Regions from separate parts of the Janthinobacterium sp. 64 genome, predicted to be linked through region 1. Evidence: predicted binding sites of a transcription regulator. Region 1 holds the regulator's gene; the other holds the start of a gene.
What was found. Region 1 encodes FliA, which starts transcription of late flagellar genes. Its sites were predicted from a motif close to CTAAAGTTTNNNNNNNNNNNGCCGNTA; they were not measured.
Positions count from the first base shown of each region.

Region 2: CLU91_RS22555 (flagellar protein FliT) is a predicted target of FliA. The motif match lies at 4,809-4,835, and genes of this name have one in related genera.

Region 1 is NZ_PHUG01000001.1:2,448,553-2,460,372, reverse strand. Features, by position in the region: gene flhB (flagellar biosynthesis protein FlhB) at 1-1,039, shown strand, start outside; gene flhA (flagellar biosynthesis protein FlhA) at 1,036-3,132, shown strand; gene flhF (flagellar biosynthesis protein FlhF) at 3,405-4,733, shown strand; gene CLU91_RS10790 (MinD/ParA family ATP-binding protein) at 4,726-5,589, shown strand; gene CLU91_RS10785 (RNA polymerase sigma factor FliA) at 5,634-6,365, shown strand; gene CLU91_RS10780 (flagellar motor protein) at 6,347-7,093, shown strand; gene motD (flagellar motor protein MotD) at 7,099-7,881, shown strand; gene CLU91_RS10770 (translation initiation factor Sui1) at 7,932-8,294, shown strand; gene CLU91_RS10765 (hypothetical protein) at 8,367-9,227, shown strand; gene CLU91_RS10760 (CPBP family glutamic-type intramembrane protease) at 9,369-9,905, shown strand; gene CLU91_RS10755 (flagella synthesis protein FlgN) at 9,922-10,389, opposite strand; gene flgM (flagellar biosynthesis anti-sigma factor FlgM) at 10,398-10,706, opposite strand; gene flgA (flagellar basal body P-ring formation chaperone FlgA) at 10,817-11,512, opposite strand; gene flgB (flagellar basal body rod protein FlgB) at 11,704-11,820, shown strand, end outside.
Region 2 is NZ_PHUG01000001.1:5,129,174-5,140,993, forward strand. Features, by position in the region: gene bufB (MNIO family bufferin maturase) at 1-650, shown strand, start outside; gene CLU91_RS22535 (hypothetical protein) at 655-939, opposite strand; gene CLU91_RS22540 (RNA-binding S4 domain-containing protein) at 1,048-1,269, opposite strand; gene fumC (class II fumarate hydratase) at 1,366-2,760, opposite strand; gene CLU91_RS22550 (FimV/HubP-related protein) at 2,933-4,063, shown strand; gene CLU91_RS22555 (flagellar protein FliT) at 4,469-4,720, opposite strand; gene CLU91_RS22560 (HDOD domain-containing protein) at 4,945-5,772, opposite strand; gene CLU91_RS22565 (M13 family metallopeptidase) at 5,923-7,986, shown strand; gene CLU91_RS22570 (class I SAM-dependent methyltransferase) at 8,055-8,690, shown strand; gene CLU91_RS22575 (CsbD family protein) at 8,876-9,061, shown strand; gene CLU91_RS22580 (S9 family peptidase) at 9,131-11,338, opposite strand; gene CLU91_RS22585 (MATE family efflux transporter) at 11,555-11,820, opposite strand, start outside.

The sequences.
Region 1 (11,820 bases):
CATCGTGCGCCGGCTGACGGCCGTCATGGTCTCCGGCCTGAGCCTGGACCGGGAGCAGATCCTCAATCCCGATGCGATGATGTTGCGCATCGGCTACGACGTGGGTTCCGTCTTGCTGACCTGCCTGCCGTACGCGGCGGCCATCATGCTCGTCGCCCTGGCCTCGCCCGTGCTGGTGGGCGGCTGGCTGTTCAGTTCCAAGGCGTTCACCCCCAATTTTGGCAAGCTCAACCCGATTCGCGGCCTGGGCAATATGTTTTCGAAGAATGCGCTGGTGGAATTGCTCAAGGCTGTCGCCAAGACGCTCGTCGTCGGCGTCGTCGCCTGGATGGTGATGCAGCATCAAAAGGACGCCGTGCTGGGCCTGTCGGTCGAATCCCTGCGCGTCGGTTCGGCCCATCTGATCAGCCTGTTGATCACGGCCTTTTTGCTGATCGTGGGCGCGCTGGGCCTGATCGCCGCCATCGACGGCCCGTACCAGATGTGGCACTACGCTAACAAGATGAAAATGTCCTTGCAGGAAGTCAAGCAGGAAGCCAAGGAGTCGGACGGCAATCCGCAGATCAAGGCGAAGATACGCCAGATGCAACATGAAATGTCGCGCCGCCGCATGATGGCCGACGTGCCGACGGCCGACGTGGTGGTGACCAATCCTACCCATTACGCGGTGGCCCTGAAGTATGGCGAGAATTCGCGCGGCGCGCCGCAGGTGGTAGCCAAGGGCATCGACGAGGTGGCGGCGAAGATCCGCGAACTGGCGGGCGAACACAAGGTCGCCATCCTGGAAGCACCGGCCCTGGCGCGCGCGCTGTACCAGCACACGGAGATCGGCGACGAAATTCCCGAGGCGCTGTATGGCGCTGTGGCCGAGGTGCTGGCCTACGTGTTCCAGCTGCGCAGCTACGGCAGCGGCCACGGCGAGCGCCCCGACAAGCCGAAGAAACTCGACGTGCCGCCCGAGCTCGATCCGCTCGACCCCGCATCGCAGACCAAAGCCGCAGCCGACGCGGCAGACAAGAATAAAGGAAGTACACCATGAACGGCCTGACCATGCCAGCCTGGCTCAGCGGATTGAAAGGCAGCGCCAGCAAGGGCATCGCCGCGCCGGTCATCATCATCATGCTGCTGGCGATGATGGTGCTGCCGCTGCCGGCCTTCATTCTCGACATCTTTTTCAGTTTCAATATCGCGCTGTCCATCATCGTGCTGCTGACGGCGCTGTACACGGTCAAGCCGCTCGACTTCATGGCCTTCCCGACCATTTTGCTCGTGTCGACCATGCTGCGCCTGTCGCTGAACGTGGCCTCCACGCGCGTGGTGCTGACGGAAGGCCATACGGGCGCCGACGCGGCCGGTAAAGTGATCGAGGCGTTCGGCCACTTCCTGATCGGCGGCAACTATACGGTCGGTATCGTCGTCTTCATCATTTTGACCATCATTAACTTTACCGTCGTGACCAAGGGTGCGGGCCGTATCGCCGAGGTGGGCGCCCGCTTCGCGCTGGACGCCATGCCTGGTAAACAGATGGCCATCGATGCCGACCTGAACGCCGGCCTGATCGGCGAAGACGAAGCGCGCCGCCGCCGCACGGAAGTGGCGCAGGAAGCGGAATTCTATGGCGCCATGGACGGTGCCAGCAAATACGTGCGCGGCGACGCCATCGCCGGCATCATGGTGACCGTCATCAATATCGTCGGCGGCTTGCTGGTGGGCTTGCTGCAGCACGACATGGGCTTTGCCGATGCGCTCAAGAACTACACCCTGCTGGCCATCGGTGACGGCCTGGTGGCGCAGATTCCTTCGCTGATCATTTCCACGGCGGCCGGTATCGTCGTTTCGCGCGTGGCTAGCGACCAGGACATCGGCACCCAGCTGGTCGGTCAATTGTTTGCGAAACCGCAAGTGTTGTATATCACCGCCGGCATCATCGGTGGCATGGGCCTGATTCCCGGCATGCCGAACATGGTCTTCATCCTGCTGGCGTCGTTGCTGGCCGGCTCCGCCTATTTGATCAGCAAGAAGCGCACGCAGGAAAAAGAGGCGGCCGAAAAGCCGGCCGACGTGCCGCAAGCGACCGTGGCGCCCGAGCAGGAAGAAGCCAGCTGGCAAGACATCATGCCCGTCGATACCCTGGGCCTGGAAGTGGGCTATCGTTTGATCCCCCTGGTCGACAAGACGCAGGGCGGCGAATTGCTCAAACGCATCAAGGGCATCCGCAAGAAGTTCGCCCAGGAAGTGGGTTTCCTGGCGCCGCCCGTGCACATCCGCGACAACCTGGAATTGAAACCGTCCGCCTACCGCATCACCCTCAAGGGCGTGGAAGTGGGCGTGGGCGAAGCGTTCAACGGGCAGTTCCTGGCGATTAATCCCGGCATGGCCAGCGGCGCCTTGCCGGGCGTCGCCACCAGCGACCCCGCGTTCGGCTTGCCCGCCACCTGGATCGACGCCAGCTTGCGCGACCAGGCGCAATCGATGGGCTACACGGTGGTCGATGCGGGCACCGTGGTGGCCACGCACTTGAACCACCTGATCACCTCGCACGCTTCCGAGCTGCTGGGCCGCGCGGAAGTGCAATCCTTGCTCGATCACCTGGGCAAGGATGCGCCGCGCCTGGTGGAAGACCTGGTGCCGAAGATGCTGTCGCTGTCGACCCTGCAAAAAGTGCTGCAGAATCTGCTGGCCGAGGGCGTGCACATCCGCGACATGCGCACCATCATCGAAACCTTGGCCGAGCATACGGTCAATACGCAAGACCCGAACGAGCTGACGGCGCTGGTGCGCGTCTCCCTCGGTCGCGCCATCGTGCAGCAACTGTTCCCCGGTGCGGCCGAATTGTCCGTGATGACCCTCGACAGCCGCCTGGAGCGGTTGCTGATGCAAGCGATGGGCAACGGCGGCGACGGCGCCGGCATCGAGCCGGGCCTGGCCGATACCATCGCCCATCAGGCAGGGCTGGCCGCGCAGCAGCAGGAGGCGCTGGGCCTGACGCCGGTGCTGCTGGTGCCGGCGCCGCTGCGCGCCCTGCTGTCGCGCTTTTTGCGCCGCGCCTTGCCGCAGCTGAAGGTGCTGTCGCATGCGGAAGTGCCGGAAACCAAGACCATCCGCGTCACGGCGCTGGTTGGCGCGCAATAAAGCAAACCCAAGCGAAGGGCCGGGGTCTAACCCTCAGGGTTCGACCCCAGTTGTTGCTTTGGGTTAAAAAAAACCGAAATTTCCTGCCGGCAAACTGAATAACGGGTACTTTCCCGTCCTGTTCCTTCGATCATTTCCTCCAAGCATCGCTAATAATGGAAACTGTCCGGGTGATCTGTGTCCATGTGGAAGACAGCACTCAAGCAACAGGAGTCGACGATGGTCACACAGTTCAGCCAATATTGCGCCACCCCCGCCCTGGGAGGCCGGTCATGAATGTGAAGAAATTTACGGGCGCCTCGTCGCGCGATGCGCTGCGCAAGGTGCGCGAAGCGCTGGGCCCCGATGCCGTGATCCTGTCGAACCGCCAGGCCGATGGCGTGGTGGAAATCCTCGCACTGGCCAATGACGATGCCGCTTCGCTGGCGTCGCCGCCTGCCGCGTCCGAAATGTCCCAGCCCCGTCCCCAGTTGCAGACCCAGTTCGCCACGCCGCAGCGTCCGGCCGCCCCGGCCCAGCGCCCGGCTGCGCCACGTCCTGCCGCGCCGCGCCAGGCAGCCGGCGAGCCAGTGGACATGGCTCGCATGCAGCAGATGATGGCCAGCGCGCTGGCGCACGTCAAAGAGAACGCCGCCGCCGAGATGAGCGGCATGATGAATGAAATCCGCGCCATGCGCGGCATGATGGAAACCCAGCTGGCGGAAATCTCGTGGGGCTCGACGCAGCAGCGCGAGCCGCAAAAAGCCGTGGTGCTGCGCGAAATGCTGGCCGCCGGTTTCTCGGCCAGCCTGGCGCGCTACCTGATCGACAAGCTGCCCGCCGGCCTCGATGGCGCGCAAAGCATGCGCTGGATCAAGACCGTCCTGAGCCGTAACCTCAATACCGTCGCCAATGAAGACGCCATGCTGGAGCAGGGCGGCGTGTTTGCGCTGGTCGGCCCGACCGGTGTCGGCAAGACCACCAGCACGGCCAAGCTGGCGGCCCGCTGCGTGATGCGCCACGGCCCTGAAAAACTGGCCCTGATCACCACGGACGCCTATCGTATCGGCGCGCATGAGCAATTGCGCATCTATGGCAAAATCCTCGGCGTGATGGTGCATTCGGTGAAGGACGAGGCGGACCTGCGCATCGCCCTGAAAGAATTGAAGAACAAGCACACGGTGCTGATCGATACCGTGGGCGTGAGCCAGCGCGACCAGATGGTGACGGAGCAGGTGGCCATGCTGTCGGGCGCCGGCGCCGACGTGAAACGTTTGCTGTGCCTGAACTCCACGGCCACGCAGGAAACCTTGAATGAAGTCGTGCGCGCCTACCAGGGCAGCGGCTTGGCCGGCTGCATCATGACCAAGCTCGATGAAGCGGCCTCGATCGGCAATGTGCTCGACGTGGTGATCCGCCAGAAACTGAACCTGTTTTATGTGTCGAACGGCCAGCGCGTGCCGGAAGACCTGTACCTGGCCGACCGCGGCTACCTGATCGACCGCGCCTTCAAGCTCAAGCGCGATGCGGCGGCGACGCAGTTTTCCGATGCCGAACTGCCGCTCCTGATGGCGCAGGCGGCCGCACGCAACAATGAAGCGCGCGGGGTGCGCCTTGGCTAATTTCGATTTCGACCAGGCCGAAGGCTTGCGCCGCATGCTGGCCGGCCCGCAGCCGCGCGTGATGACATTTTTATCGGCCACGCCGCAGGACGACAAGGGCGCCATGCTGGTCAACCTGGGCGCCTCGCTGGTCTACGGCGGCAATGACGTGCTGCTGCTCGACGCCAGCGGCGGCAGCGACGGCGTCGCCGCGCGCCTGGGACTGGCGCACGGCGCCAGCCTGCGCGACGTGGCGCGCCAGCAGTGCGCCCTGAACCAGGTCATCCACCAGGTGCCGCAAGGCTTCGGCGTGGCCAGCCTGGGCGCGCGCAACCACCTGATGGACAGCATGGACTATGCGGGCGAGGACGAACTGCGCCGCCTGGGCAAGACTTTCGAAGTGCTGGCGCGCCAGAGCGGCATCGTGCTGGTCGACGGCGTCGTCGCCGACGCGGGCGATTGCTTCCCCGTGCCGCTGATGGCCTCGTCGGATATCGTGGTGCAAGTGTCGACCAGCGCCACCTCGATCAAGGCGGCGTACTGCCTGATCAAGCGCCTGAGCCAGGAACTGGGGCGCCGTCCGTTCGGCATTCTGGTCACCGGCGCTTCCGAATCCGAAGCAAAAGTGGTATACGATAATATGGCGCAGGCGGCGAGCCGCTACCTGGCCGTGAAACTGACCTCGATGGGATCGGTGCCTGCCGATGAGTATCTGCACCGCGCGGCGCGTCTGGGCCGCAGCGTGGTCGATGCCTTTCCGCTGGCGGGAGCCTCGGTGGCGTTTCGCGGACTGGCCGAGCGGCTGGCCCGTTCGGCGGCGCCGGTGCTCGGTGGCACCTTGTACCAGACGGGGAGCCCGCACCAGTTCAGCGTCTGAATCCAGCATCAGCACACGATAGCAGTTAAAACAATAAGCAGCCTATGTACACGGTCAAAGGGAAATCGAACAAGGACTATTTGCTGACGGAGCATATTCCGCTGGTGAAGCGTCTGGCGCACCATATGAAGGCGAAATTGCCGCCTTCGGTCGAGGTCGATGACCTGATCCAGGCCGGCATGATCGGCCTGCTCGACGCCATCAGCCGCTATGAAGAGACGCATGGCGCGCAGTTCGAGACGTATGCCGTGCTGCGCATCCGCGGCGCCATGCTCGACGAATTGCGCACCAGCGACTGGCTGCCGCGCAGCATGCGCCAGAACATGCGCAAGATCGAAGAGGCGATGAGCATTTTGCAGCAGCGCCTGGGACATCCGCCGACGGAGTCGGAAGTGGCAAAATTGCTGAAAATGTCGCTCGCCGATTACCAGGAAATGCTGGGCGACGGCGGCGGCCACCAGCTGCTGTACTACGAAGACTTTCATGACCCGGACGGCAATGACAGCTTTCTCGACCGCCATTGCGTGGACGAGGACAGCGACCCCTTGCGGTCCCTGCTCGATACCGATTTCCGGCAATCCGTGATCGATGCCATCGACGCGCTGCCGCCACGCGAGAAAATACTCATGGGCCTGTACTACGAAGAAGAGCTGAACCTGAAGGAGATCGGCGCGGTGATGGGCGTGTCCGAATCGCGCGTCTCGCAGCTGCATACCCAGGCCGTCGCGCGCCTGCGCGCAACCTTGAGGGAGCTGGCGTGGACTGGTCCAGCGTAATCGGGCTGGCGCTGGCGCTGGCGGGCCTCCTGGTCGGCCAGGCACTGGAAGGCGGCAAGATGGCCTCCCTGCTGCAGCCGGCCGCCTTCGCCATCGTGGTCATCGGCACCTTCGGCGCCGTGCTGCTGCAAACGCGGCTGCGCACCTTCGTGCGCGGCCTGGAAATGCTGCGCTGGGTCTTCCTGCCGCCCGCCGACACGCGCGCCGCGCTGGCGCGCGACATCGGACTATGGAGTCTGACGGCGCGCCGCGACGGTCCGCTGGCGCTAGAACGCCTGATGGAAAACACGGCCGACCGCTTCAATGCCAAGGGCTTGCGCATGATCGTCGACGGCATCGCGCCCGACAAGCTGCGCCAGCTGCTCGACGTGGAAATCTCCGCCTACGAAATGGCCGAGCGCCAGGCCGTCAAGGTATGGGAATCGGCGGCAGGCTACTCGCCCACCATCGGCATCCTGGGCGCCGTGCTGGGCTTGATACACGTGATGGAAAACCTCACCGACCCGAGCAAACTGGGCGGCGGCATCGCCGTGGCGTTTGTCTCGACGATTTATGGCGTCGGCCTGGCCAACCTGCTGTTCCTGCCGGTGGCGAACAAACTCAAGGCCATCGTCTCGCGCCGCGTGCTGCAGTATGAAATCACGGCCGCCGTGCTGTACGACATCGCCACGGGCGACCATACGCGCATCATCGAAGAGCGCGTTTCCAGTCTCTTGCACGAGCACTGAGCATGATGCGGCGCGCGCGCAGGAAGTATGACGAGGAACCGGACAACCAGGACCGCTGGCTGATCTCGTACGCCGACTTCATCACCCTGCTGTTCGCCTTTTTCGTCGTCATGTACGCGATTTCGCAAGTCAACGAAGGCAAGTACCGCGTCTTCCAGAATGCCATCGGCCAGGCCTTCAGCCTGGACAAGGGCGCGCCGCCCATCATCATGGAAGCGCCGCAAGCGATCCCGCTGCCGAACCCCGCCCTGAAACGCCGCACGGAAGCCATCCGACGCGAGCGCGAACACATGACGCGCCTGGCGCAGGACCTCACGTCCACGCTGGCGCCGCTGGTCAAGGAAGGCAAGGTGCGCGTGACGCAGACGAGCCGCGGCGTGAGCGTGGAAATCAATGCCAGCGTGCTGTTCGACCCGGGCGCGGCTGGGCTGACGATGGAGTCGGACCAGGCCTTGCGCGCCGTGGCCGTGCTGCTCAAGGACGATCCCCACGCGGTGCAGGTGGAAGGGCATACGGATGTCCAGCCGATCAGCAATTCGACCTTTGCTTCGAACTGGGAACTGTCGGCCGCGCGCGCCAGTGCCGTGGTGCGCCTGTTCATCGCCAGCGGCGTGCAAGCGTCGCGCCTGACGGCCGTGGGCCACGCCGACAACATCCCCGTGGCGCCGAACGCCACGCCGGAAGGGCGCGCGCGCAACCGCAGGGTCGCCGTGACGATCTTGTCGGGCATTCCCGAGACGGTGACGGAAGTGCCGACGCCGCCCGTCGCACCTGCTCCGGCCAACTGAACCCCGGCGCTTGGTACAATCGCGGCCTTCTCCCTTTTTATCTCTCCATCATGAAAAGCAGTTCCCTGGGCGGTCTAGTGTATTCCACCGAAACGGGCCGCATGTGTCCCGCCTGCCGCCAGCCGCTGGCGCAATGCGCGTGCAAGGCGCAAGCCAAGGCGGCACCAATCGGCGATGGTTCGGTGCGCGTGTCGCGCCAGACCAAGGGCCGTGGCGGCAAGAGCGTCACGGTGGTAAAAGGCCTGGCGCTGGACGCCATTGCGCTGGCCCTGCTGGGCAAGCAGTTGCGCACGCAGTGCGGCTCGGGCGGCACCGTCAAGGATGGCGTGATCGAAGTGCAGGGCGACCACGTGGACACCATCGTGGCCGCGCTGGCCAAGCTGGGCCACCAGGCGAAAAAAGCCGGCGGCTGATTGCCCGCGCCGCGTGCGGCATGCCAGCGCGCACCTGTGGTAACGTGCGCTTCCAGTCCACGCGCGCCACTCATGATGACTATCAAACTTACCGGCATTGCCATCACCGCTGCCATCGCGGCAGCGCTGGCGCTGGCGTACTGGCCCGCACCGGACGGCGGCGCGCCGCAATCTGTGGCCAGCGCTGCCGCCAGCGCACCACCGGGACGCAGCCTGGCATCGTATCTGAATATCGACGCCACCCCGGCCGCCGATGCCGCGCCCGTTGCCGTGACTTTGGCGCAGCGGCTCGAACGCCTGGCCGCCAGCGGCAGGCCGGAAGACGCGTATGCGGCCTTCAACCTGCTCGACGACTGCATCGTCTTCCAGCGCGAAAGCCGCTTGCCGGGGCTGGAATTCGAACTGGGACGCGAGATGACGGCGGAAGAAAAAGCCGCCCAGCAGCAGCTGTGCGCGGGCCTGACACAGCGCCAGCGCGACGACCGCCTGGGTTACCTGGCCAGCGCCGCGAAGGCGGGCGTGCCGGGCGCCGCCACCCTGTTCCTGTCGGAAGGGCCGTTCGGCGACCGCAGCGCGCTGCGCAACCGTCCCGACGATCCGCTGGTGCAGGCATGGAAGCGGCAAGCCATCGCCCAGCTGACCGTGCAGGCGGACGCGGCGGAACTGACCAGCGTGGCTACCCTGATGATGGCGTATCTGCGCGACGGCGAGGTGGTGCAGAAAGATGCGCCGCAAGCGTATGGCTACCTGCTGGCCCTGCGCCAGGTCTACGACGATATCCTCGCTCCCGGCGTCACCAATCCGTACCAGGATGAATACTGGCACTGGCTGCAGGATGAGCTGACGCCGGAGCAGCAGGCGGCCGCCAGTGCCAGGGCGCAAGCCATCGTGGCGAAATGGCGCCAGCACACGGGGCGACCCGCCCACGGTTGAGGCGCACAGGGCATGCATGCCTTGCAACAATTAGTGTTGTTTGGCGCTATGCTGTCGCGGTATGATGGCCGCACACCTGCCCTGTGGGCCGGGCACGCCATGGGGATAAATGTAGGGATGTTGAAAGCGACGAACTTGCCGGTGCCACGACTGGCTGTCAACCTGGCTGCGCTGCGGGCGAGCATGGCCAAGCGCCCCATGCGGGGCGCCATGCGCCTGGGCTTGTGCGCGGGCGCCGTCAATTCTCTCATTGCCATGCTGCTGCTGTTGGCAGCCCTGGCCTTGTTCTCGCCAGAGCAGCTGGGCGGCTCCGCTTCATCATCGCTGCAAGGCGCCGGCACGGCCCGGATATTCTGGACGGTCGTCGTCTGGGCGCCGCTGTTCGAGACGCTCATCGGGCAGTGGCTGCCGCTTGAAGTGTTGCGCCGCTACAATGTGCGTGCCAGCTACAGCCTGCTGGCCAGCGCGATGCTGTTTTCCCTCTTGCATGTCATGGGCGGCTCCGGCATTTTGCATGCCAGCATGACGTTGATTGCCGGAGGTCTCTTCGCGGCCTGCTACCTGGCGGCGCGCAGCCTGGGCCTGGCGCCTGCTTATGTGGCGGCGGCCACGGCGCATGCGTGCAGCAATGGATTAATACTGTGCGGGTCGCTCGTCTTTCCCGATTTCTTGGGATAAGCGTCGAATCAGGGTTTTAGCCGATGACGACGCGCCGGCTGGCCGTGTTGGTCATCGCCTGGCCGCTGGGGCCATAGAAATTGCCGCTCTGGGCCGTGGGGCGCATGGCGTTCAGGGCGCCTTGCGTGTGCAGCATGTGCTTGTTGACCAGCAGGCTGTTGAGCCGGTTCTGTTCTTTCGCTTCGCGCGTCGTGTCGAGCAATGTTTTCCACAGGGGCGCCGCCTCGGCTTCGCCGGCGCCGGCCAGCCAGTCTTCCATGCCCGCTTCGGCGGCCGTGAAACCGGCTGCCGCCAGCGCCTGGTGGCGTTGCGCCGCCAGCTGGCTCAATTGTCCGACGAGTGCCGTCTTGCGCACCGTGAGCTCCGTGATTGCATCAATGTCAGCCGCAACCAGATGCCGCTGTTCTTCTTTCATCAATGCCAGCAATGTGGTCATGAGCTGTTGCTCGTCGCGCAGGCTGGAAAACGGAGTCACTGATTGCATGAGGGAACCTATCTATTTCGTGAGTGCAGCAGGTCCTTGACTGTGTCGAGGAGACCGTCCGCCACTTTTTCAGAGTTGACCTGGAACTGGCCGTCGGCGATCGCCAGCTTGATGCGTTCGACTTTTTTCGTGTCGAACACGGCGCCGCTGCCGGCAGTTGCACTGGCCGCTAATGCCTGTCCTTGCGGCGACAGACGTACATTGTCCGACGTCGTCGGTGTTGCCTGGGCTTTCTCGGCATTCCGGGCGCCCGAGGTATTCGCGGGCGCCACCGGCAGGCCGGGATTGCTTTTAATGGTGTTGTCGGTAATTTTCACAGCGTGATCCTCGTCTGGTCGAAGTCAAAAAACTCCGGGATATGACTTCTTATCGGCATCTTATCCAGGAACTTTAGTGCGCCAGACTACAATATCGCTATCTATCCGCGTTAAAAGGCGACCTCCACCATGCCACCCGCGCGCGCCACGCCGCTGATCTGCTGGCCGCTCTGCGTGCGTACCTGCACCGTCTGGCCATCGCCGGCGCTGCCGATGGCGCGTCCTTCTGATGCCACCTGGAAGCCGTTTCCACTGGAAACGACGCGCACCAGCTGGCCTTGCATGACCACCGGCTTGCGGCGCAGGGTGTCGAGGCGCATCGGCGTGCCTGGTGGCAAGGAAATATTCGTGCTGGCGCCCACCACTTGGGCCATGTCGGTGGCGATGCCTGCGGGCAATGCCGCCAGGTCGCCCTGCATCGTCACCAGCTGGCTGGCGTCGATGGCTTGCCCTTGCGCCAGCGGCACGGCGCTGGCCACGTAGTCGCCCACGACGGCCACGTTGGCTTGCAAATAGATGGTCCAGTTGCTGGGTGCCGTGCAGCGCACGCCCACGGTAGTCTTGCCCCAGGCGCGCGCGCCTGGCGCCATGAACGCTTGCGGCGCGGGGCAGGCGGCCAGGTTCAGGCGCGGATCGACGGCGCCGACGCTGATCGTCACCTTGCCTGGCAAGCCGTTGCTTTGTACCTGCAGGAATTGTTCCACGCTATTGCGCAGCGCTTCCGGCGTCTGCCGGCCGGCGTTTTGCGCCTGCGCCAGCAGTGGCAGGGCGGCTAGGGCGAAGAAGAAAGCGAGCGGTGTTTTCATGGTGATAGGCCTCTGGAATAGTGCCATGATAGTGCGCGCAGTCCTGATTGAAGCGCCGATTAAGGGGTAAAAGTACGGTCTGATCCGGCGATGGCCTTGCCGGTGGGCACCGTACTATGTTTCCTGTCATCACTATACCGCCATCCTTCCGCCATCTCGGGCGCCAGTGGCAGATCTTTCCGGAGCCTGACATGATAGGGAAACTCGACGATTACATGCGCTTCAACGAGACGGCGCTGAGCCTGCGCTCGACGCGCCAGGAATTGCTCGCCTCGAATATCGCCAATGCCGATACGCCCAACTACAAG
Region 2 (11,820 bases), 2.7 Mb from region 1:
TCTCTTTGTACCGCGGCAACATGAGCACAGCCTCGCGCCGCACCTTGGGCCACGCCTATCCCGTCGTGCTGGCGCTGGTGGGCGAGGCATTCTTTGGCGGCCTGGCGCGCGCGTACGGCCGCCAGTATCCGTCAGATAGCGCCGATTTGAACCAGTTTGGCGAGCGTTTCGCCGATTTTCTGACCAGTTTTCCACCTGCGGCCGAGTTGCCGTATCTGCCGGACATGGCGCGCCTGGAATGGGCCGTGCACCTGGCCCATTACGCGGCCGATGCGCCGGGCATCGCGCCCGAGGCGCTGGCCTCCTTGCCTCCCGATCAACTGGAAGCGCGCCGTTTCAGCCTGCAGCCCGCCTGCGCCTTGCTGGCATCCAGCTGGCACGTGGCGGCCCTGTGGCAGGCGCATCAGGAAGGTGAAGGGCAGGGGAAGTTTCCGCGCGATATGCAGGTGGCCAGCTGGGCGCTCATATGCCGGCCGCGCTGGAAGGCGCAGGTGCTGGTAGTGGAGGCGGCCGCGCATGCCGCCTTGGTCATGTTGCAGCAGGGCCAGTCGTTTGGCGCCGCGCTCGATGCGGCGTTTGAGCGGGACCCGGCATTCGACCTGGCGGCACACTTGCGCCAGTGGCTGGCGCACGCGGTGTTGTTGGCGTGATAGTTTATTCGAAAGCCCGCAGCAGGCGCGCTTCGCCCGTCTGATCGCGGTACAGGGCGTTCGCGGCCAGGGTGGCATCCATCATGCGCGTCACTTGCTCTTCTTCAAAGCGGGCCAGTTCGGCCGTGGCCGCGACGAGGGCCAGTTGCAGCCTCGCGCGCGCGCTTTGATACAGGCTGCTGGTGTATTTGTCTGTGTTACGCAGCAATTCTTCCGCGTTTTCTATTACCTGGCGCAAGTCGCCGATCAGGCGTTCCTGGCTGCGCGTACCTTGTTCGGGATGGTCCATGGCGCTTCCCTTCCGCAATCGATATTTATCTGACAATAACGACGTGTTGCAGCTTGATGCAGGCAGCTGGCTGGACGCATGGGGCTGCTTTCGCGCCCCATGCCCGGATCAGGCGGGAGCGACGACCGTAATACGGATATCGCCCACGCTGACGACCTGGCCGGCGCGGATCTTGGCGGTCTTGCGCAATTCCTTCTTGCCATCGACCTTCACGACGCCGCTATCGACCATGACCTTGCCTGCGCCACCGCTGTCGCACAAGCCGACCAGCTTCAACAGCTGGTTCAGCTCGACGAACTCGGATGTTAAATCAAAGCTTACTTTTTGCATTGTATCCCTTATTGCAATGATGTGTTTTCAACACTTGATGACGGTGTTAACTAAGGTCATAGTTTACATGAAGCGGGGGAGAATGCAGGCTGAGCCTTAACTTTTCTTGGGCTGCGTCATCTCCAGGGGCACGATCCACGCACTGAATTGCTCTTCCGTTACATAGCCCAAGGCCAGTGCCGCTTGCTTCAAGGTCGTGCCGTCATGCTGGGCCTGCTTGGCGATGTGCGCCGCCTTGTCGTAGCCGATATGGGGCGCCAGGGCCGTGACCAGCATCAAGGAGCGCTCCATCAGGTCGGCGATGCGAGCACGGTTCGGTTCGATGCCATGCGCGCAATGCGCGTCGAAGCTGCGCATGCCGTCGCCCAGCAGGCGCGCGCTTTGCAGGAAGTTGTGCGCAATCAAGGGTTTGAAGACGTTCAGTTCGAAATTGCCCGAGGCGCCGCCCACCGTGATGGCGACGTCATTGCCGAACACCTGGCAGCACAGCATGGTCAGTGCTTCGCACTGGGTGGGATTGACCTTGCCCGGCATGATGGAGCTGCCCGGCTCGTTTTCGGGGATCGTGATTTCACCGAGGCCGGAACGGGGGCCGGACGCCATCCAGCGCACGTCGTTGGCGATTTTCATCAGCGCCGTGGCCAGGGTTTTCAGCGCGCCATGGGCAGCGACGAGCGCATCGTGGGCGGCCAGGGCGGCAAACTTGTTGCTGGCCGTCTCGAACGGCTGGCCCGTCAGGCGCGCCAGTTCTTGTGCGATGCGGCCGGCAAATTCCGCGTGGGCATTCAGGCCCGTGCCGACAGCCGTGCCGCCGGCGGCCAGTTGCAGCAGCGGCGGCAACGCTGCCGTGATGATGTGTTCGGCAAAGTCCAGCTGCGCCACGTAGCCGGAAAATTCCTGGCCCAGGGTCAGCGGCGTCGCATCCTGCAAATGGGTGCGGCCGATCTTGACGATGTCGGAAAATTCCGTCGCTTTCGCGTCGAGCGTGGCGCGCAGCTGGCGCAGCGGCGGCAAGACCGTATTGGCGACGGCCAGGGCGGCCGCCACGTGGATGGCGGTGGGGAAGATGTCGTTTGAGGACTGGCCCAGGTTGACGTCGTCGTTCGGGTGCAGCAGGCGCGCTTCACCGCGCAAGCCGCCGATCAGCTCGGAACCTCGGTTGGCCAGCACTTCATTCATGTTCATATTGCTTTGCGTGCCAGAGCCCGTCTGCCAGACGGCCAGCGGGAATTCCGCATCGTGCTTGCCGGCCAGCACTTCGTCAGCCGCTTGCGTGATCGCGATGGCCTTCTTGCCATCCAATAGGCCCAGGTCCAGGTTGACGTGGGCGGCCGCGCGCTTGACGGTGGCCAGGGCGGCGATCAGTTCAGGCGGCATCTTTTCCGTGGAAATATGGAAATGCTCAAGCGAGCGCTGCGTTTGCGCTCCCCACAGCCGGTCGGCGGGTACGTCGATCGGGCCGAAACTGTCGCGTTCGATTCTGCTACTCATGGCATCCCTTTCATCGATGGAGGTGGATCGAGTGTACTCCAGGCGTCAAAAAGACACAGGATGATGCTGTATTGCATCATTTTTGCTTTGGCCCATCTATATTTTTGCGATTTCCTGCCGTTAAAGACAGGCGAGTCCCCATTATTTATCCTGTTATCAAAGCGATCAGTCCATGCACAGCAGCATTATTCCCCGTTGGTCCCTGATCGCGTGCGCCGCGGCCAGCCTGGCCTTGCCGCCCGTCATGGCGGCCGAACTGGGCGAGATGGCCGTGCTGTCGCACGTGGGCCAGCCCTTGCTGGCAGAGATCGAGCTGACGGCGCTGGCACCCGAAGATGTCAATGGCGTAACCGTGCGCCTGGCCTCGCCCGATGTGTACCGCGGTGGCGGCATCGGCATGGACCCGGCCTTGCAAACTTTGACGATCAGCCCGCTGGAGCGCGGTGGGCGCCACTATGTGCGCGTGACAACGCGGCAAGCCATCCAGGCGGGCCACGTGCATTTGTATTTGTTGCTGGGCAATGGCAATGGCGCCGTCGTGCGTCTGGGTACGCTGTGGCTGACGCCGGCTCCACCCGCCGCTGCCGCCGCTGCTGCCAGTGCGCCAGCCAGGCCCGCCATTCCGGTACCCATGCCCATGCCGCTGCCGCGCGCTGCACCCGGCGCGCCGCCGCCCGATGCCGCCGCGCTGGCGGCCCGCGCGCGCGCCGAGGGCCTGGTGCGCCCGGCGCGCGTGTTCGTGCCGCCGCCCGCCGCGCCTGCGCCGGCTGCTCCCGCGCTGCGTCCGCCGCTGCGCCGCGCCACGGCGCCCGTGGCCGCTTGCGCACCGCAGGCGGATGCCGGGCAGGCGCAAGCGTGCGTGGCGCTGGATGAGAAAAATGCGGCCCTGAATGCCAAGCTTGGTGAATTGGAAGGCAAGATAGGCGCCTTGCAAAAGGCGCTGGCTCAGCCTGCCACCGCTACCGCCGCCGCTGCGCCTGCTGCCGCGCCGGCCGAGGCGCAGGCGCCGCATGCCAAGCCCAAGCCGCTGCACGCGGCGCCAGCCGCCGACAAGGAAAAGAAAACGGGCGGCAACGGCTTGCTGTGGCTCGGTATCGGCACCGTGGCCTTCCTGCTGTTGACGGCGCTTATCGCGTATGTCGTGCGCAAGCGCAAGCAGGCGGCGGGGCCGGGCGCGCCGTCGAAATACTGGGTCTTGCTGCGCAAACCGTTCCGCCGCAAGAGCAAGGATGTGCCCGTGCTGACGGAGGCGGTGGAAGAGGGGGCGGCAGCTGAGCCGGAAGCGGAGCCGTTCTCGCGTTAATGTGGCTACAAATTTGATATAAAAAAAGATATTCAAAAAAGATAGGAAGTGCCTGTGTAGGGTGTTGCCTATTTTTCAAAGATGGTGATATGATTAACTCAGTGGACTTGCTCTACGACAAAACAGCCCCAGCCTGGCGCAGTCACCAACGATAGTGTGGCGCGGCAAACAGGTGTAGCGTTGCATAAACGCCTGGGACTGGAAGCGGTTTGCGATGCCGACGATGTGCTCGCGAACGCCGGATGCAACCGGCAGCGAGGCGACGCCAGGAGATACCTGGGGTTCGCCTTCCAAATTCCCTCCTCCTTGCTTTTCGAGCGTCGCAACTGGCGCGCTCCCCGGCACGGCGGCAGACGTAAAAAAAGCACCCGCGGGTGCTTTTCTTGTTTCTGGTGCGGCAACTTCTTACATGCGGGCGCGGGCGCCGTGCATGGCGCTCGGCAGCTGCGTCATCCACGGTTCTGTGATGGCGCGGATTTCGCGGTCATTGGCCAGGATTTGCTTGAGCAAGTCGATCTTGCGCAGGCGCGAGGCGCCGGCCAGGGCGGGCACCTTGCCCGTCATGGTCGCGCTGGCGGCGCTGGCGCACTGGTTTTCCAGGGTGTCGAGGCCATCCCAATCGTTCGAACGTGCGGCCACGACCATTTTATTGGTCATTCCTGCAATATTTTCATACATCGAAAGAACGTCGTTGGAGGTCATGAGCACACCCGTAACTAGTGAATGGATTACCGCTTGTCCAGGTTAGCGGCAGATTCAGCGGGAACTTGAGGGTGTTTTTGAAAAAAAAGTGAAAATAATGTGCATGGTTTTGGCCGGCCGCCGGAATCGCCCGCAAAACCCGCATGGATGCTGGGCTGACGATTCCGGCCGCGATTGCTTTATTTGACGAGTTCTTCCAGTCCCGCGCTCAGTTCGGCAGGCGGCGGCATCCTGTCCACCAGCACGGACGGCGGTAAACCGAGCGCTTCAGCCACGTCATTCGGGTAGCAGGCGATGATTTCTTCCGCGCTCAACGCATTTTCCTCGATGCGCGCACGCCAGGAGGCCAGGTGCACGATGGCGGCCAGGCGGTTCAAGGGCGCTTTGGCCAGCGGATCGGGAAAGGCGGCGATGGCTTCGGCAAAGGTGCTGGGGAACTTCCAGCGGCGCGTCAGTTCGGCGCCCACTTGCGCATAGTCATAGCCCAGCGACACCCGTTCCGCATCAAGCCGGCGCGCATCGAGCGGCGGCGCGATCTTGTCGAGCTGCATGGCTTGCTCGGGCATGGCGGCATGGATCACCAGTTGACCGATCGCATGCATCATGCCGATGGTGAAGGCCAGGTCCTGGTTGTCGCCGGTCTGCCTGGCGATCCAGCGGGCCGACACGGCGCTGTGCAGGCTGTAGCGCCAGAACTGCGGCAGATTCAGGCCGGGCACGGTCTTGTAGCCGCTGACCAGGCCCGAGCTGATGACGAGGGTGCGCACGGTCACAAAACCGAGCATCAGCACGGCGTCTTCGACCGTGCCGATGCTGCGCGAGACGTGGTAATAGGCCGAGTTGGCCAGCCGCAGCAGCTTGGCGCTCAGCACCGGGTCCGCTCCCAGCTGGCGCGCGATCTCCTCGGTGGCAATGGCGGGATTGTCGAAACTGCGCACCAGTTCATTGACGATCTTCGGGGCGGCAGGCAGGGCGTGGGGTTGCTGGAACAGCGCTTCCAGTTGCATGGCAATCTCCTTGGCGTACACGCGGCACGGGGTCGTGAAACTATAGGCCGTTTTTTTGTCCGCATGCAAAAAAGTTTGGGGGCGGTTTTTTGGCCCAAAAAAGGTATGATTTCAGGCTATGAATTTCTTGTTTTCATCGAAAGGATCGCCATGCACGGTTTGCGTTTTTCCTGGCCCCGGACGCCAGTCCAGGCTGCCATCGTCCTCGCCCTGGCCGGCGTCTCGCTGGCCGGTTTGCCGGCCCAGGCGCACGGCCAGGCCGCCGGCGCCACTGCCGCTGTCCCCGTCAAAGTCTTGCCTGGTGACGACTTCTACGACTACGTGAATGGCGACTGGCTGCGCAGCACGGAGATTCCTGCCGACCGCAGCAGCTGGGGCTCGTTCGCCATCCTCGCCAACGCCACCAACGAGCGCATCATCGGCCTCGTCGAAGGACTGGCGGCGGCGCCGCAGGCCGATGCCTCCGCGCGCCAGGTCAGCGATTTTTACCGTTCCTGGATGGATGAAGCGGCTATCGAAGCGAAAGGCTGGGCGCCGATCAAGCCGTTGCTGAAGAAGATCGATGGCATACGCGACCAGGCGGGCCTGGCCCGCGCGCTGGGCGAGAGCTTGCGCGCCGATGTCGACCCGCTCAACGCCACCAATTTTTATACGGAAAACCTGTTCGGCCTGTGGGTGGCGCAAGACTTGAACGACACCACGCGCAATGTCGCTTATCTGCTGCAGGGCGGGCTGGGCTTGCCAGACCGCGCGTTCTACCAGGCCGACAGCGCCCGCATGCAGGGCTTGCGCACGGGCTACCAGGCGCATATCGCCGCCATGCTCAAGCAGGCCGGCTACAGCGATGCGCCGGCCCGCGCCGCGCGCGTGTTTGCGCTGGAACAGCAAATTGCCGCCCGCCACGCCAGCCGCGAAGATTCGGCCGATGTTGCCAAGGGCAATAACGCCTGGCGCGCCGCCGACTTCGCCAGCAAGGCGCCCGGCCTGGACTGGAACGCCTTCTTCCAGGCGGCAGGGCTGGGCCAGCAAGCGGATTTCATCGTCTGGCATCCGACGGCCATGACGGGCAGCGCCGCCCTGGTGGCAAGCGTGCCGCTGGCCACGTGGAAGGATTTCCTGGCCTTCCATACCATCAACCATTTCAGCACGACCTTGCCGAAGGCGGCCGCCGAGCAGCGCTTTGCCTTCTATGGCAACACCCTGAGCGGCACGCCGCAGCAGTCGCTGCGCAGCAAGCGGGCGCTGGCCGCGACGAATGCGGCCCTGAGCGACGCCGTCGGCAAGCTGTACGTGGAGCGCTATTTCCCGCCGGAATCGAAAGCCCGCGTGCAAGCCATGGTGACGAATATCGTCGCCGCCTTCTCACGCCGTATCGACAAGCTGGACTGGATGGCGCCCGCCACCAAGGCGCAGGCGCAGGAAAAGCTCAAGACCCTGTACGTGGGCGTGGGCTATCCCGAGCGCTGGGACAGCTATGCGGGCTTGCGCGTGGTGCGCGGCGATGCGCTGGGCAACGTGCAGCGGGCGGAACAGTTTCACTATCGCCAGGAACTGGCCAAGCTGGGCCAAGCGCCCGACCGCAAGGCCTGGGCCATGCCGGCGCAGCTGGTCAACGCCGTCAACCTGCCGCTGCAAAATGCGCTCAATTTCCCGGCCGCCATCCTGCAACCGCCGTTCTTCGATCCGACAGCGTCCGATGCGGCCAACTATGGCGGCATCGGCGCCACCATCGGCCACGAGATCAGCCACAGTTTTGACGACCAGGGCGCCCAGTTCGACGCCCAAGGCAAGCTGCGCGACTGGTGGACGCCGGCCGACCTGGCGCATTTCCAGTCGGCATCCCAGCAGCTGGTGGCGCAATTCGCGTCCTACAAACCGTTTCCCGACCTGGCCGTGAATGGCCAGCTGACCCTGAGCGAAAACCTGGCCGACCTGGCCGGCGTGGCGGCCGCGCATGATGCGTTCACCTTGTCGCAGCAGGGCAAGCCGGTGCAGGCGGACGCGGACCGCGATTTCTTCATCGGCTACGGCGTCAGCTGGCGCAGCAAGGCGCGCGAAGCGGCGGCGCGCCAGCAAATCCTCACGGATGGCCATGCCCCGGCGCAATACCGCGCCGCCACCGTGCGCAACCTCGACGCCTGGTATCCGGCCTTCGACGTCAAGCCGGGGCAGCAGCTGTACCTGGCGCCGGAGCAGCGCGTGCGCGTCTGGTAGTCATTGACGGTGCCGCACGCCCAGCGCGCCGGCACCGTAAAATGGCGGAACATATCGATAGGACCGCCATGAAGCCGAACCCGCAGCAAGACCCCATCCACGCCATCACGGGCCGCACCCTGGCCCATTACGACGCCAGCGCCGAGCAGTTTTTCGAAGGCACGCGCGACCACGACGTCAGCCAGAACATCAGCGCGCTGCTGGGGGCCATCGGCAAGCCGGCGCCTTTGGATATTCTCGACCTCGGTTGCGGCCCGGGCCGCGATCTCAAAGCGTTCACGGCCATGGGCCACCACGCCATCGGTGTCGATGGCTGCCCCCGCTTCGTCGAGATGGCGCGCACCTACAGCGGCTGCACCGTGTGGCAGCAGGATTTCGTTGATCTCGACCTGCCCGCCGCGCACTTCGACGGCGTGTTCGCCAATGCCGTGCTGTTCCACGTGCCCAGCGCCGCCTTGCCCGGCGTGCTGCGCGCCCTGCATGCTTGCCTGAAGCCCGGCGGTGTACTGTTCAGCTCGAACCCGCGCGGGCAAAACCAGGAAGGCTGGAATGGCGCCCGTTATGGCAGCTACCACGACGAAGCGACCTGGGCCGCCTACGTGCAGGCGGCCGGTTTTACCTTGATCGAGCAGTACTACCGTCCGCCCGGCCTGCCGCGCGAGCAGCAGCCGTGGCTGGCGACGGTATGGCGCAAAGCGGGCTGATTTTGCGTAATTAGCTGATTTTTGGCATGTGTTAGGGACCGTACATAGTTTTTGCAACCTCAAGCGTAGTATGGACACATCGACACGCAGCAAGCAGCGCAAGCCGCTTCAAGCAGCGTGTGAGCCGCAGTACCGGCGCTTCGGGCGCCGGACAACAGATGTACCAACTACAGTGAGGATTCATCATGAACAAAGATCAAGTCGAAGGTAAACTGAAGGAAGTCGGCGGTAAAATCCAGGAAGCCGCTGGCAAAGTCGTCGGCAGCGAAGAACAGCAAGCCAAGGGCCTGGCAAACCAGGTCGAAGGCAAAGTGCAGAAGAAAGTTGGCGACGTCAAGGATGCGGTCGAGACCGTTACGCGCAAACCGTAATCTGACGCACGCATAAAAAAACCGCCGCCTGTCGCGAGACAGGCGGCGGTTTTCATTTGCGGGCGCGCTTTACTTCGCGACGCCCAGGTTCTGCTTGAAGAACATCTCGATTTTCTTGTACACGTGGCGCTGGCCCGCGCGCGACGAGATGCCGTGCTTGGCGCCCGGATACGTCATCAGGTCGAACTGTACGCCGCGGTTCACCAGCGCATCGATCAGGCGCGTGCTGTTGCTGAACAAGACGTTGTCGTCGGCCATGCCGTGCACCAGCAGCAGCGGCGACTTCAAGCCATCGAGGTGGGCGAACACGGTGCTGGCCTTGTAGCCATCGACGTTTTCCTTCGGCATGCCGAGGAATTGCTCCGTGTAGTGGGTGTCGTACAGCGACCAGTCGGTCACGGGCGCCACCGACACGCCCATGGCGATCTTGTCGGATGCGGCCGACAGCAGACGCAAGGTCATGAAGCCGCCGTAGCTCCAGCCGAACACGCCGATGCGCTTGGCATCGACGAAGCTTTGCTTGCCCAGCCAGGCTATGCCGACCAGCTGGTCGGCCACTTCGGCCGCACCAAGGTTGTGGTAGATGGCGTCCGTGAACGCGCGCTCGCGGCGCGAGGAACCGCGGTTATCGAGGCGGAAGACGACGAAGCCTTGCTGCGCCATGTACTGGTCGAAGTTGTTGCCCCAGCGGCGCGCCACGTGCTGCGAGTGCGGGCCGCCATACGTCGACAGGTAGACGGGATAGCGTTTGCTGGCGTCGAAGTTCGACGGCTTGACGATGGAGTAGTACAGCGTCTGGCCATCGTTGGCCTTCAGGGTGCCGTACTCGGTCGGCAGGTGGTCCGCCTTGTACTTGGCGTACGGGTGGCTGGCGTTCAGCGCATTTTCTTCCAGCCAGCCCACCATGGCGCCGTCAGGGCGGCGGATGCTCACTTGCGGCGGCGTGGCCGGGTCCGAATACGTGTCGACGAAGACTTCGCCATTGCGCGAGAACGTCGTGTCGTGCCAGCCGTCGGCTTTCGTCACGCGCTGCGGCTTGTCGGCCGTGCTGCCATCGAGTGCCAGGGCGTAGGTCTGCTTGTCGATCACGGCGTCGCGGTTCGAGGCGACGAACACTTTACCGGTTTTCTGGTTCACGGCCAGCACGCCGTCGATGCCCCACTCGCCGGACGTGACCGGGTGCAGCAGCTTGCCGCTCATGTCGTACAGGTACAGGTGATTGCGGCCCGTGCGCTCGGATGACCACAGGAAGGTGCCGTTCGACAGGAAGCGCAGGTCGTCATGGATGCTGACCCAGGTTTTGGACGTTTCCGTCAGCAGGGTGCGCTGCGCCAAAGTACCCGCATCGACGGCGACCAGGTCGAGGGTCTTCTGGTCGCGCGACTGGCGCTGGTAGACGAGCGACTTGCTGTCCGCGCTCCAGTCGGCGCGCACCAGGTAGATGTCGGGGTTCGTGCCCAGGTCCACCTGGCGCTGCGCGCCCGTTTCCGGCGAGACGATCAGCAGTTGCACCAGCACGTTCGGGTCGCCGGCGGCAGGGTAGCGCTGCTCGACGACATCGGTGCGGTCGGCGAAGATTTCAAAGCGGCGCACGACGGGCACGGGCGCTTCGTCATAGCGTTTATACGCGATGGCGGAATCGTCGGGCGCCCAGTAGTAGCCGGTGCGCTGTCCCATTTCTTCCTGCGCCACGAATTCGGCTTCGCCGTTGCGGATGGCGCCCTTGCCGTCGGTCGTCAGCTGGCGTTCCTTGTCCGTTTTGAGGTCGATCACATAGATGTTCTGGTCGCGCACGAACGAGACGTAGCGGCCTTTCGGCGAGATTTTCGGGTCCAGCACATTGCCCTTGGCGACCAGGCGCGCCTTGTCCGGATGGGCCGCGTCGACCAGGTACAGATTGCCGGCCAGCGGCACCAGCAGCTGCTTGCCGTCCGGCGACCAGGCGTAGCTGAGAATGCCGTTCAGGCTGGCCGTGCGCTCGCGTTCGCGGCGCGCCTGCTCTTCGGGCGAAATCGTTTCATTCGGCACCAGCGCCTTCGAGTCGACCAGGCGGTGCGTGCTCTTGTCCTTGAGCTTGAATTCCCACAGGTCGAGCTGGAACTGGTTGTCCGCGCGGCCGCGCAGGAACGTGACGCGCTCGCCATCGGGCGAGACCTTCAGGTTGCGCACGCCGGGGCCGGCCAGCGCCGGATCGGCGTGAATGCGTTCCAGGGTCAGCTTTTCAGCCGATGCGGGAACGCTGGCCATCGCGGCCAGAAAACAAAGAATAAAACGCATGGATGTCTCGGTGATGGTAAAGGGATGGTCAAGCAGATGCTTGACGGCAAACGATACCAGAGCACGGCGTTTAATGCGATAGGGCCAGCCACGGAATAATCCGGCAATTGCCTTCTTTACTTTGGCGTAACGAGTGGACTGGTGGTGCTTTGTATGGCGAAGCGGCAAGGGCGGCACGCATAAATTGCGCGCCGCCCTGTGTTCAAGGCGCTCGGTTCAATGCGCGGTGCGCAGGCGCTGCAGCGACAGCCTGTTCAAATACCAGGTCAGCAGCACGGCAGCCACCGTCAGGCCCGTGACGAGGCCGATCCAGAAACCGGCGGCGGCCATCGGTTCGGCCGGCGACCAGATGAAGCCTGGCGGCGCGAGGCCCAGCACATAGCCGATCGGCAGCGAGAAACCCCAGAACGCCAGCAGCTGGATCAGCATCGGCTGGCGCGTCACCTTGTAGCCGCGAATCGCGCAGGACGTGGCCACCTGGG